Regions from separate parts of the Pseudomonas sp. FG36 genome, predicted to be linked through region 1. Evidence: riboswitches for the same ligand, from Rfam matches in the RefSeq annotation. Region 1 holds a riboswitch; each other region holds the start of a gene.
What was found. Region 1 has a riboswitch for cobalamin ahead of cobW (cobalamin biosynthesis protein CobW). Riboswitches for the same ligand answer to the same signal wherever they lie in the genome.
Positions count from the first base shown of each region.

Region 2: it holds a riboswitch for cobalamin, as region 1 does, so the genes downstream of both, ACODS9_RS10075 (TonB-dependent receptor) here and cobW (cobalamin biosynthesis protein CobW) in region 1, are expected to answer to the same signal.
Region 3: it holds a riboswitch for cobalamin, as region 1 does, so the genes downstream of both, ACODS9_RS24580 (TonB-dependent receptor plug domain-containing protein) here and cobW (cobalamin biosynthesis protein CobW) in region 1, are expected to answer to the same signal.
Region 4: it holds a riboswitch for cobalamin, as region 1 does, so the genes downstream of both, ACODS9_RS00055 (ABC transporter substrate-binding protein) here and cobW (cobalamin biosynthesis protein CobW) in region 1, are expected to answer to the same signal.

Region 1 is NZ_JBMDJQ010000008.1:23,048-25,227, reverse strand. It holds gene ACODS9_RS08600 (CbtA family protein) at 1-215, opposite strand, end outside; gene ACODS9_RS08595 (CbtB domain-containing protein) at 226-411, opposite strand; cobalamin riboswitch at 512-734, opposite strand; cobalamin riboswitch at 796-992, shown strand; gene cobW (cobalamin biosynthesis protein CobW) at 1,094-2,161, shown strand; gene cobN (cobaltochelatase subunit CobN) at 2,165-2,180, shown strand, end outside.
Region 2 is NZ_JBMDJQ010000009.1:168,461-170,640, reverse strand. It holds gene ACODS9_RS10085 (GNAT family N-acetyltransferase) at 1-141, opposite strand, end outside; gene ACODS9_RS10080 (PaaI family thioesterase) at 207-704, opposite strand; cobalamin riboswitch at 893-1,097, shown strand; gene ACODS9_RS10075 (TonB-dependent receptor) at 1,205-2,180, shown strand, end outside.
Region 3 is NZ_JBMDJQ010000048.1:17,109-19,288, reverse strand. It holds gene ACODS9_RS24580 (TonB-dependent receptor plug domain-containing protein) at 1-1,191, opposite strand, end outside; cobalamin riboswitch at 1,282-1,485, opposite strand; gene ACODS9_RS24575 (DUF2946 family protein) at 1,629-2,018, shown strand; gene ACODS9_RS24570 (TonB-dependent receptor) at 2,090-2,180, shown strand, end outside.
Region 4 is NZ_JBMDJQ010000001.1:8,100-10,279, forward strand. It holds gene ACODS9_RS00055 (ABC transporter substrate-binding protein) at 1-895, opposite strand, end outside; cobalamin riboswitch at 1,005-1,202, opposite strand; gene ACODS9_RS00060 (acetyltransferase domain-containing protein) at 1,230-2,180, opposite strand, start outside.

The sequences.
Region 1 (2,180 bases):
CGCTGCCAGCCATCTTCGGGTGCCCAGGCCTCGGCGCTGTGCTCATGGGGCGCGGCGGCTTCGCCATGCTCATGCTGTTCGGCGACGGGGGCGGCGGTTTCATAGGTTTCCGCCTGGAGAATCAGCGGGGCGACCCAGAAGCTTTGCAGCAGGGTCAGCAGCAGGGCGGCGAGCAGGCCGCTGAAACCCGCGGTACGGGCGATGCGCGTGATCATGCGGGCGTACTCAGTGGCAAGGGAAGGCGGCGCTGTGGCGGGTGTCGTGGGCGGCGTTGTGCACCGCCTCGATGTGCGAGAAACCGGCGAAGTACACCAGGCACAGGCCCAGCAGGCTGGCGCCGACCGCGACGATCAGGCGCTGGCTGAGACTGACGGGGGTGGCGATACTGGGTTTGGCGTGGGTGATGGGCATGACGCGTTCCTCTGCTGCTTTTGTTGTGGCAACGGGCAGGCGCGACGCCCCCGGGCACGGCTGGCCCGGGTGATACGACAGCGCCCGCCCACCGCGGGGTGTTCTGCAAGCATGTCAGGCCGGTCTCCGGGCTGGCGAGGTGGAGCGGGGCTCCATCGACTACGTCACCTTCCCATGCCGCACGATGGGCACAGTGGTCTGACGCTTCTCTCGCTTACCGTTGCGGGGGCAGCACCGGCTTTGTCGGCCCTCTTCTAAAGGAGGCGCGACGCACCGGTTTCCCGTTTCACCCCCGTTGGGGGCACCTGAACGCAATGCGCTAGCAAATCACGGGGCCGGGCCTGCGTCAATCGCCGCGGCGGTTGACCGCCAGGCAGGCACTGCGTAGCCTTGCCGGTTCGAGGTTCCCGGGCGTTGTCCCGGGCTAAGACGGGAACGCGGTACAAGCCGCGGCTGCCCCCGCAACTGTAGGCACTGAAGGGTTCGGCACAGCCACTGCGCACGCGCGGGAAGGCGCCATCCCACCGGCTTTGATGGCCGGCGGTGCAAGCCAGGAGACCTGCCTCGCAACGTTTTCGACTTTCAACCGGGCGGGGTGATCCGGTGGCGAAACAGCCAGGCCGACACGGGCCGTGGCTGTCGTCCTGCATGCCCGCGCCATTGCTGCCAAGGGCATCGCGACATGAAAACACTGGCCAAGCTCCCCGTCACCATCGTTACCGGCTTCCTCGGCTCGGGCAAGACCACCTTGCTGCGCCATATGCTCGACAACGCCCAGGGCCGCCGCATCGCGGTAATCGTCAACGAATTCGGCGAGCTGGGCATCGATGGCGAGATCCTCAAGCAGTGCAGCATCGGCTGCTCCGAGGAAGAGGCCAACGGCCGCGTCTACGAGCTGGCCAACGGCTGCCTGTGCTGCACCGTGCAGGAAGAATTCTTCCCGGTGATGCGCGAGCTGGTGGCGCGCCGCGGCGATCTCGACCATATCCTCATCGAAACCAGCGGCCTGGCCCTGCCAAAACCCCTGGTGCAGGCCTTCCAGTGGCCGGAGATCCGCAACGCCTGCACCGTCGATGCGGTGATCACCGTGGTCGACAGCCCGGCCGTGGCCGCCGGCACCTTTGCCGCCTACCCGGACCAGGTCGACGCCCAGCGCAAGCTTGACCCCAACCTCGATCACGAGTCGCCGCTGCACGAACTGTTCGCCGACCAGCTGGCCAGCGCCGACCTGGTGGTACTGAACAAGGCCGACCTGATCGATGCCGAGGGCCTGGCCAAGGTCCGTGCCGAAGTGGCCGAGGAGCTGCCGCCGGCGGTCAAGGTGATCGAGGCAAGCAGTGGTCGCCTGCCGCTGGAGGTGCTGCTGGGCGTGGGCGCCGAGTCCGAGGCGCATATCGATGGCCGCCGCACCCACCACGACAGCCATCACGACGGCGATGACCATGACGACCATGACCACGACGCCTTCGACTCGATCTCCATCGACCTGCCCGAGGCCGACGAAAGCCTGCTGCTCGATGCCTTGACGCAACTGGTCACCGAGTTCGGCATCCTGCGTGCCAAGGGCTTCGCCGCCATTCCCGGCAAGCCGATGCGTCTGCTGATCCAGGGTGTGGGTACCCGCTTCGACAAGCACTTCGACCGTGCATGGCGCAGCGAGGAGCCACGGATCACCCGCCTGGTGCTGATCGGCCAGGACCTGGACGCGACCCAGCTGGAAGCGCGCCTGCGCCAGGCCCTGGGCGCCTGACCCATGCACCTGCTGCGGA
Region 2 (2,180 bases), on a different contig from region 1:
GGGCTGGAGATGGTGGGCGATGTAGTGCTGCTGGGCGCTGACCGCGCTATCGGGCGGGCTGGCCAGGGCGAAGGTAGCTTGGCCGACGAGGCTCAGGGCCACGCAATCTTCGTCACGGGCCGGGCGAATCTGGTAGGGCATGGCAACATCCTGTCGGGCAGCCGGGTCACGTTCGACAATGCCAGCCCCACCCCATCGGTGCAAGTTCAGGCGTCGCCATGGGCCTGGCGCTTGAGCTTCTCGGTATCGACCCGCACGAACACCGAATCGGCGGTGACAGTCAGTACATCCCCGGCCCAGACCTCGCAGATCACCCGGGTCTTGCGCCCCAGCTCGCCCTCGACCCGGGCCTTGAGCAGCAGTTCGACGCCCATGGGCGTGGGCTTGAGGTAGGTCAGGCCAAGCTGGCCGGTGACACAGTCGATACGCGGCAGGCTGCCAGGTTCGCGGCCTTCGGCACGGTAGTGACAGGCCATGGCGGTCCAGTTGGAATGGCAGTCGACCAGCATGGCCAGCAGGCCACCGTAGACCAGGCCGGGCCAGCCGGTGAAGGTCGGGTCGGGGGTATGCCGGCACGACAGGTGGATGCCGTCGGCGTCCCAGTGGCTCTGCACATGCAGGCCGCTGGGGTGGGAACAGCCGCAGCCGTAACAGATGCCTTCGGGGGCGGCGAGTTGTTGCAGGGACATGGCTTGCTCGGTCATACGCGTCCTTGGCTTGTTGGTGTTGGATAAGGAGGCTGGCTACCGATGGTAGCGCCCTGCGCGGCCTGCGCCAATCCACGCGGCCTGTCCGCAGACAACGCTGGCCTGACGACAACCGCTCTGAACCGCGATTCAGCCACACTCGGCCCGCCCATCCAGACGATTGACTCCCTGCCCGTTCGGTGGTCAGATGCGCGCCAGTTTCAGGTGCCCTGCGCCGCCGCGCGCAAGGTGAAACGGGAAGCCGGTGAGTCGATACCACGACAAGTCCGGCGCTGCCCCCGCAACGGTAAGCGAGCGAACCCTTCGACAGACCACTGTGCACACGCATGGGAAGGTGAAGGCTTCACGACCCTCGCAAGCCCGGAGACCGGCCTGAGGCTTCACTTGGCAACCCGCGGTGGGCGGGCGCAGGCCGGTATTCGCGTGCGCGCCTGCGCGCGCTTCGCCGTTGCGTGTTTTCCACCGGGATCCATTCTTTCCTGCAGCAGTGGAACGACATGTCCCGTATCAACAAGCTTCACACCCTGGCGGCCTGCCTGGCCGTGTCCCTGCCGGCTCTGGCCGACGAGCAGCCCAGCCCTGCGCTCACCCTGCCCTCCACGGCGATCACCGACAGCCGCGACCCGCAGACCGTCGACCTGGCCACCCCCACCCAGGCCGGTTCACGCCTGAACCTCAGTGCCCTGGAAACCCCGGCGAGCACCAGCAGCATCACCGCCGCGCAGATCCAGCAGCGCAACAACACCACGGTGCAGGATGCCGTGACCCGCTCGCCGGGCATCACCTTCATCGGTACCCCTGGCGATGGCGGCACCGGCTTGTCGGCGCGCGGTTTCACGGGCCAGAGTTCGGTGATGACCCTGTTCGACGGGTCGCGCCTGTACGCCGGCGCCGGCACCCTCACCTACCCGGTCGATCCCTGGATGGTCGAGCGTATCGATGTGATCCGTGGGCCTGCCTCGGTGCTGTATGGCGAAGGCGCCACCGGGGCAACGGTCAACGTGATTCCGAAAAAGCCCTTCAGCGGTGATATCCGCAACCACCTGCGCTTGGGCTACGGCTCCTGGGACCGCCAGCAACTGGGGCTGGACAGCGGCGGCAGCCTGAGCGAGCGCCTGAGCTACCGCGCCACCCTGAACCAGCAGGCGGGCAACGGCTGGGTCGACCGCACCGATTCGCGCAGCCTGGCGTTTTCCGGCGCGCTGCGCTTCGATGCCAGTGACGACCTGAGTTTCACCTTGTCCCACGAACGCGGCGACGCACAACCTGCCAACTACTACGGCACGCCGCTGATCGACGGCCATCTGCGCAGCAGTGTGCGCAACAAGAACTACAACGTCAGCAATGACCAGCAGCGCTACCACGATGAGTGGACACGGCTGACCAGCGACTGGAACATCAGCGACAGCATCAGCGCCAGCAACCAGCTGTACTACATCAAGAGCCGTCGCCACTGGCGCAATGCCGAGGAGT
Region 3 (2,180 bases), on a different contig from region 1:
GGGCAAGGCCTCGATCCTGGGACGCAGTTGGGCGTACAACGCATTGGCCTGGGCCTTGTTGTCGTCGATCACCAGCACGTCGTCCTGGCCCTTGAACCACTGGTTGTCGGAACCGAACACCAGCACGTGGCCGCCGTCGAGTTCGGCCTTGCCCTCGGCCTGCACGCCCCAATCGGTAAAGCCCCAGTAGTCGTTGTGGTTGACCACGTCGCGGGAGCCGTCGGCGCGGTTGTTGATGCGGGTGTAGCGGGTGTCCCAGTCGTTGACGTGGCCCTTGACGAAGTAGCTCAGGCGCTCGCTGATGCGCTGTTCGAAGGTAGCCGTGGCGATCTGCTGCACGCGGTCATTGGTGGTCTTGTAGTTGTTCACCGGTCGGGCGAAATCGAGGTTGGCGTCTGTGTACTGGTAGAACAGCTCCAGCCGCGCATCGTCACCGAAGGCCTGGATCGCCTTGCCGCCGAAGGTGGTCACCTCGTAGCCGCGCTTTTTGTCGCTGACGTTGCCGCTGTAGTCGCGGTTGCGAAACGGCTGGTAACCGTCGGAGACGTTGTGGCTGACATAGGCCAGCAGGCCCAGGTCGCCGAAGCCATTGCTGAAGATCTGCTCGACGCGGGCGTCCTTGCTGCTGCCGGCGAAGCTGTCCAGGCCCAGGTTGACCTCACCTGAAGCCTGACGACGTTGCGGGCTGCGGGTGACGATGTTGATCACTCCCGCCACGGCCTGGGTGCCGAACAACAGGCTCTGGCCGCCCTTGAGCACCTCGATGCGCTCCACCGCGTTGGCCGGCAGTGTGTCCAGGTACAGGCCGCCGTACAGGCGGTTGTTCAGGCGTACACCGTCGAGCAGGATCAGTGTGTCGTCGTTGCGCCCGCCGAGCAGCGAGTAGGTGCCGTAGTCGAATGGGCCGTTCTTCGGCGCTACGTAGAAGCCGGGGATGAACATCTGCATCACCCGGGTGATGTCGGCGCCGGGGCCGGCGCGCTCGATCTGCTCGCGGCTGACGATCTCGACCTTGCTGCCGTACTGGGCCATGGCGGCGACCGTGGTCGACTCCACCGACGGCGCGGCGACGATCTGCTGGTCGAGGATCAGGGGGGTGTTTTCGGCCAGTGCCAGGGGGCTGGCCAGGCAGCCCAGGAACAAGGTCCGGGCCTTGGGGAAACGACGTCGGGAGTGAATCACAGCAATCATGCTCTTCTCGAAAGTGACTTTCGCAGAAGCACGCAGGAGCACGGATCGCACACACGCCAATACCGGCCCATGCCCGCCCACCGCAGGAGTTTGCCTACTACATTCCAGGCCGGTCTCCGGGCTCGCAAGACAAGATGCCTTCACCTTCCCATGACGCGCGGGCCACAGTGGTCTGTCGAAGGCATCACTTGCATACCGTTGCGGGGGCAGCACCGGACTGGCGCGAAGCGCGTACCGGTTTCCCGTTTCACCCCATGCGCGGCGGCATGGGACACCTGAAATCGGTCGGCATCTGAACACCTTGGGGCAAGGTGCGTCAAGCAAAGGCCGGTGAATCGTTTCGCGTGTTTTTTATCTGCCAATCACTCTAGGCAGATGTGTCAAAAGTTGTAGAATCCGCACGCCTAACCTATTCCCGTTCCCTTCGAGCTTTGCCGATGAAGCTGGCCCGCCACACACGATCGCAAGTCGCCTGGGTGCTGTATTTCAGCATCCTGTTCGGCTCGTTGCTGTGCGCCATGGGCCATGGGCAGATGGCCGGGCTGCGCCTGGCCGGCCTCGACGACGCCGCCTGGTGCGCGGCCGACAGCAGCGGCGTGTTCAAGGGCGACCAGGACATCACCGACCCGGTGCTGCCCGCCGGCGGCGACTGCGTGATCGCCAGCCTGTTCAGCGCCATCCTGCTGGCGGTGTTCTTCGGTTTGCTGGCCCTGCTCGCCGGGGAGTCGAGCAAACCCTTACCCAGACAACCCGCGCCGCGCCTGCCCAAGCAGCGCTGGCCACTGGTCAATCCCCGCGCCTCCCCCGCTTCGCTTCTCGCGTTCTGACATCGCCACGCCCTCGAACTGCCTGATCGGCAGCGGGCGTGCGCTCATTGATTTCAGCCAGGAAGCCTTGCATGTTCCGCATGACCACTCTGGCGCTGCTCGTTGGCAGCGCAACCTGCGCCTGGGCGCAGGACGACACCCTCACCCTGCCCGCCAGCAACG
Region 4 (2,180 bases), on a different contig from region 1:
CCGCGTCCATATTGCGCGTGACCGGGTCGCTGCGCAGGAAGTCGAGTTTTTTCTGGTAGTCGTCGGCCGGGTAGCGGCGGCGGTCCATGCGCGCGACGATCAGCCAGGTGGGGTTGGCTTTGACCAGGGTTTCCCAGCCCACGGTAGGCCATTCTTCGCTGGACTCGACCACGTTGCGCACGCCAAGGGTCTGCAGCATGTAGTCGGCCACGCCCTGGCGGCCGGCGACATAGGGGTCGGTCTTGAGGTCGGCGCTGGAGAACCAGAACAGCGCGCTGGTGTGCGCCAGGTCCTGGCCGGCCAGGCGCTGCCTGGCCTGTTCCAGTTGGCCCTGGAGCTCGGCATTCAGGCGCGCGCCACGCTCCTGCACGTCGAATATCTCGGCCAGCTGGCTGACGCTCTTGTAGATGCTCTGCACCTTGAACGGCTGCAGGCGGGTGCCGTCGGCGCCCACCAGGTTGTCCTTGCCCTCGCAGTCCGAGGGCAGCAGGTAGGTGGGGATGCCCAGCTCCTGGAATTGTTCGCGGGTGCCGACCGCCCCTTGGGCGCCGATCATCCATTCGAACTGCGCCGTCACCAGTTGCGGACGTTTGCCGACCACCGCCTCGAAGCTCGGTTCGTTGTCGGCCAGGCGCGGGACCTTGTCGTTCTGCGCCTTGAATTCCGGCAGCACGTTGTTGAACCACAGCGAGGTGCCGGCCAGCCGCTCACCCAGGCCCAGGGCATAGAGCAGCTCGGTGCCGGCCTGGCCGACGGTCACCGCCCGTTGCGGGGCCTGGGTGAAGGTCTGCGGCATGCCGCAGTTGTCGACGGTCAGCGGGTACAGGGTGGTGCTGGCGTGGGCCAGGCCCGACAGGGACAGGCCGGCGAGGAGGGCGGCGAGGCGGTGCGGCATGGTGGGGCGATCTCCTGGGTGGTGCACGGAATGGCCCACGGACAGGCATCGCCCGGCAGCCTGCGCAAGCACGCGGCCAGGGCGGATGACCATCCCGGACACCCCGCCGGTTGGTGAATGCGTGCCGGCAGGTCTCCTGACTGGTGCGTCCAGGCCGGCGCCAGCCTTCCCGGGTCGGCAGACCCAGTGGCATCGATGGCGCAGGCTCGGCACCTACAGTTGCGGGGGCAGTTCCCTTTGGATCGCCAGTGGCGAGCCCGGGATTCCCTTTTGATTCCGTGTGGAAACCGGCGGGCGGCATGGTAGACCATCGGGCTGTCGGGTGAAAACGCTTTTACAGGTACTTGAGCCAGGCGATATCGCGCCGGCGCGCTTTCAGCCGGGCGAACCAGCGCACCGGCAGGTACAGGGCAAGTGGCAGCAGCACGGCGGTCAGCCATACCGCCCCGATGCCATCGAAACCGAAATAGCGGCCCTGGTTCAGGCCGAACAGCGCCACGCAGGCCACGTACAGCAGCTTGAGCACATACAGGTGCAGCAGGTAGAAGAACATCGGCGCTGCGCCAAACACCGCAAGCGGGCCGATCCAGCGGGCGTCGCCGGCACGCTCGAAGCCGCGCAGCAGGAGCAGGCCGACGCCGAGGGTCAGGGCCAGGAACAGCAACGACGGTGGGTACTTGGTGATATTGAAGAAGCTCATCAGCGTCTGCCCGACGCTGGCGTAGAGGCTCCAGGGGGCTTCGCCGTAGCCATTGAGCAGGCGCAGCGCGCCGAACCCCAGCAGCAACGCCGCGCCGGCCCATAGCAGGCGCTGTTGGCGCTTGCCGGCGTCGCTGCCCCGGGCAAACCACGGCCCGAGCCCATAACCCAGGGCGATCACGCCGATCCACGGCAACAGCGGGTAGGACGTGCGCAGGCGCAGATGTTCGCCCACCTCCAGCCAACTGCGCTCATGCAGGATCGCCCATGGCACATGCAGCGCCGATTCCGGCCCGAAGTGCAGGCCATCGAGCAGGTTGTGACCGGCGACGATCAGCGCGCCGAGGGCGAGCAGCGCCGGGCGCGGCAGCCACACCAGCAGCGACAGGGCGAGCATGCTCAGGCCGATGGCCCAGATCACCTGCAGGTAGATCACGCTCGGAGGCAACTCGAAGGTCCAGGCGAAGTTGACCAGGGTGAATTCCAGCAGTACCAGGAACAGACCGCGTTTGAACAGGAACACCGAGACATCGCCACGGCCCTGGTACTTCTCGCCATACAACCAGGCCGATAGCCCGGTAAGCAG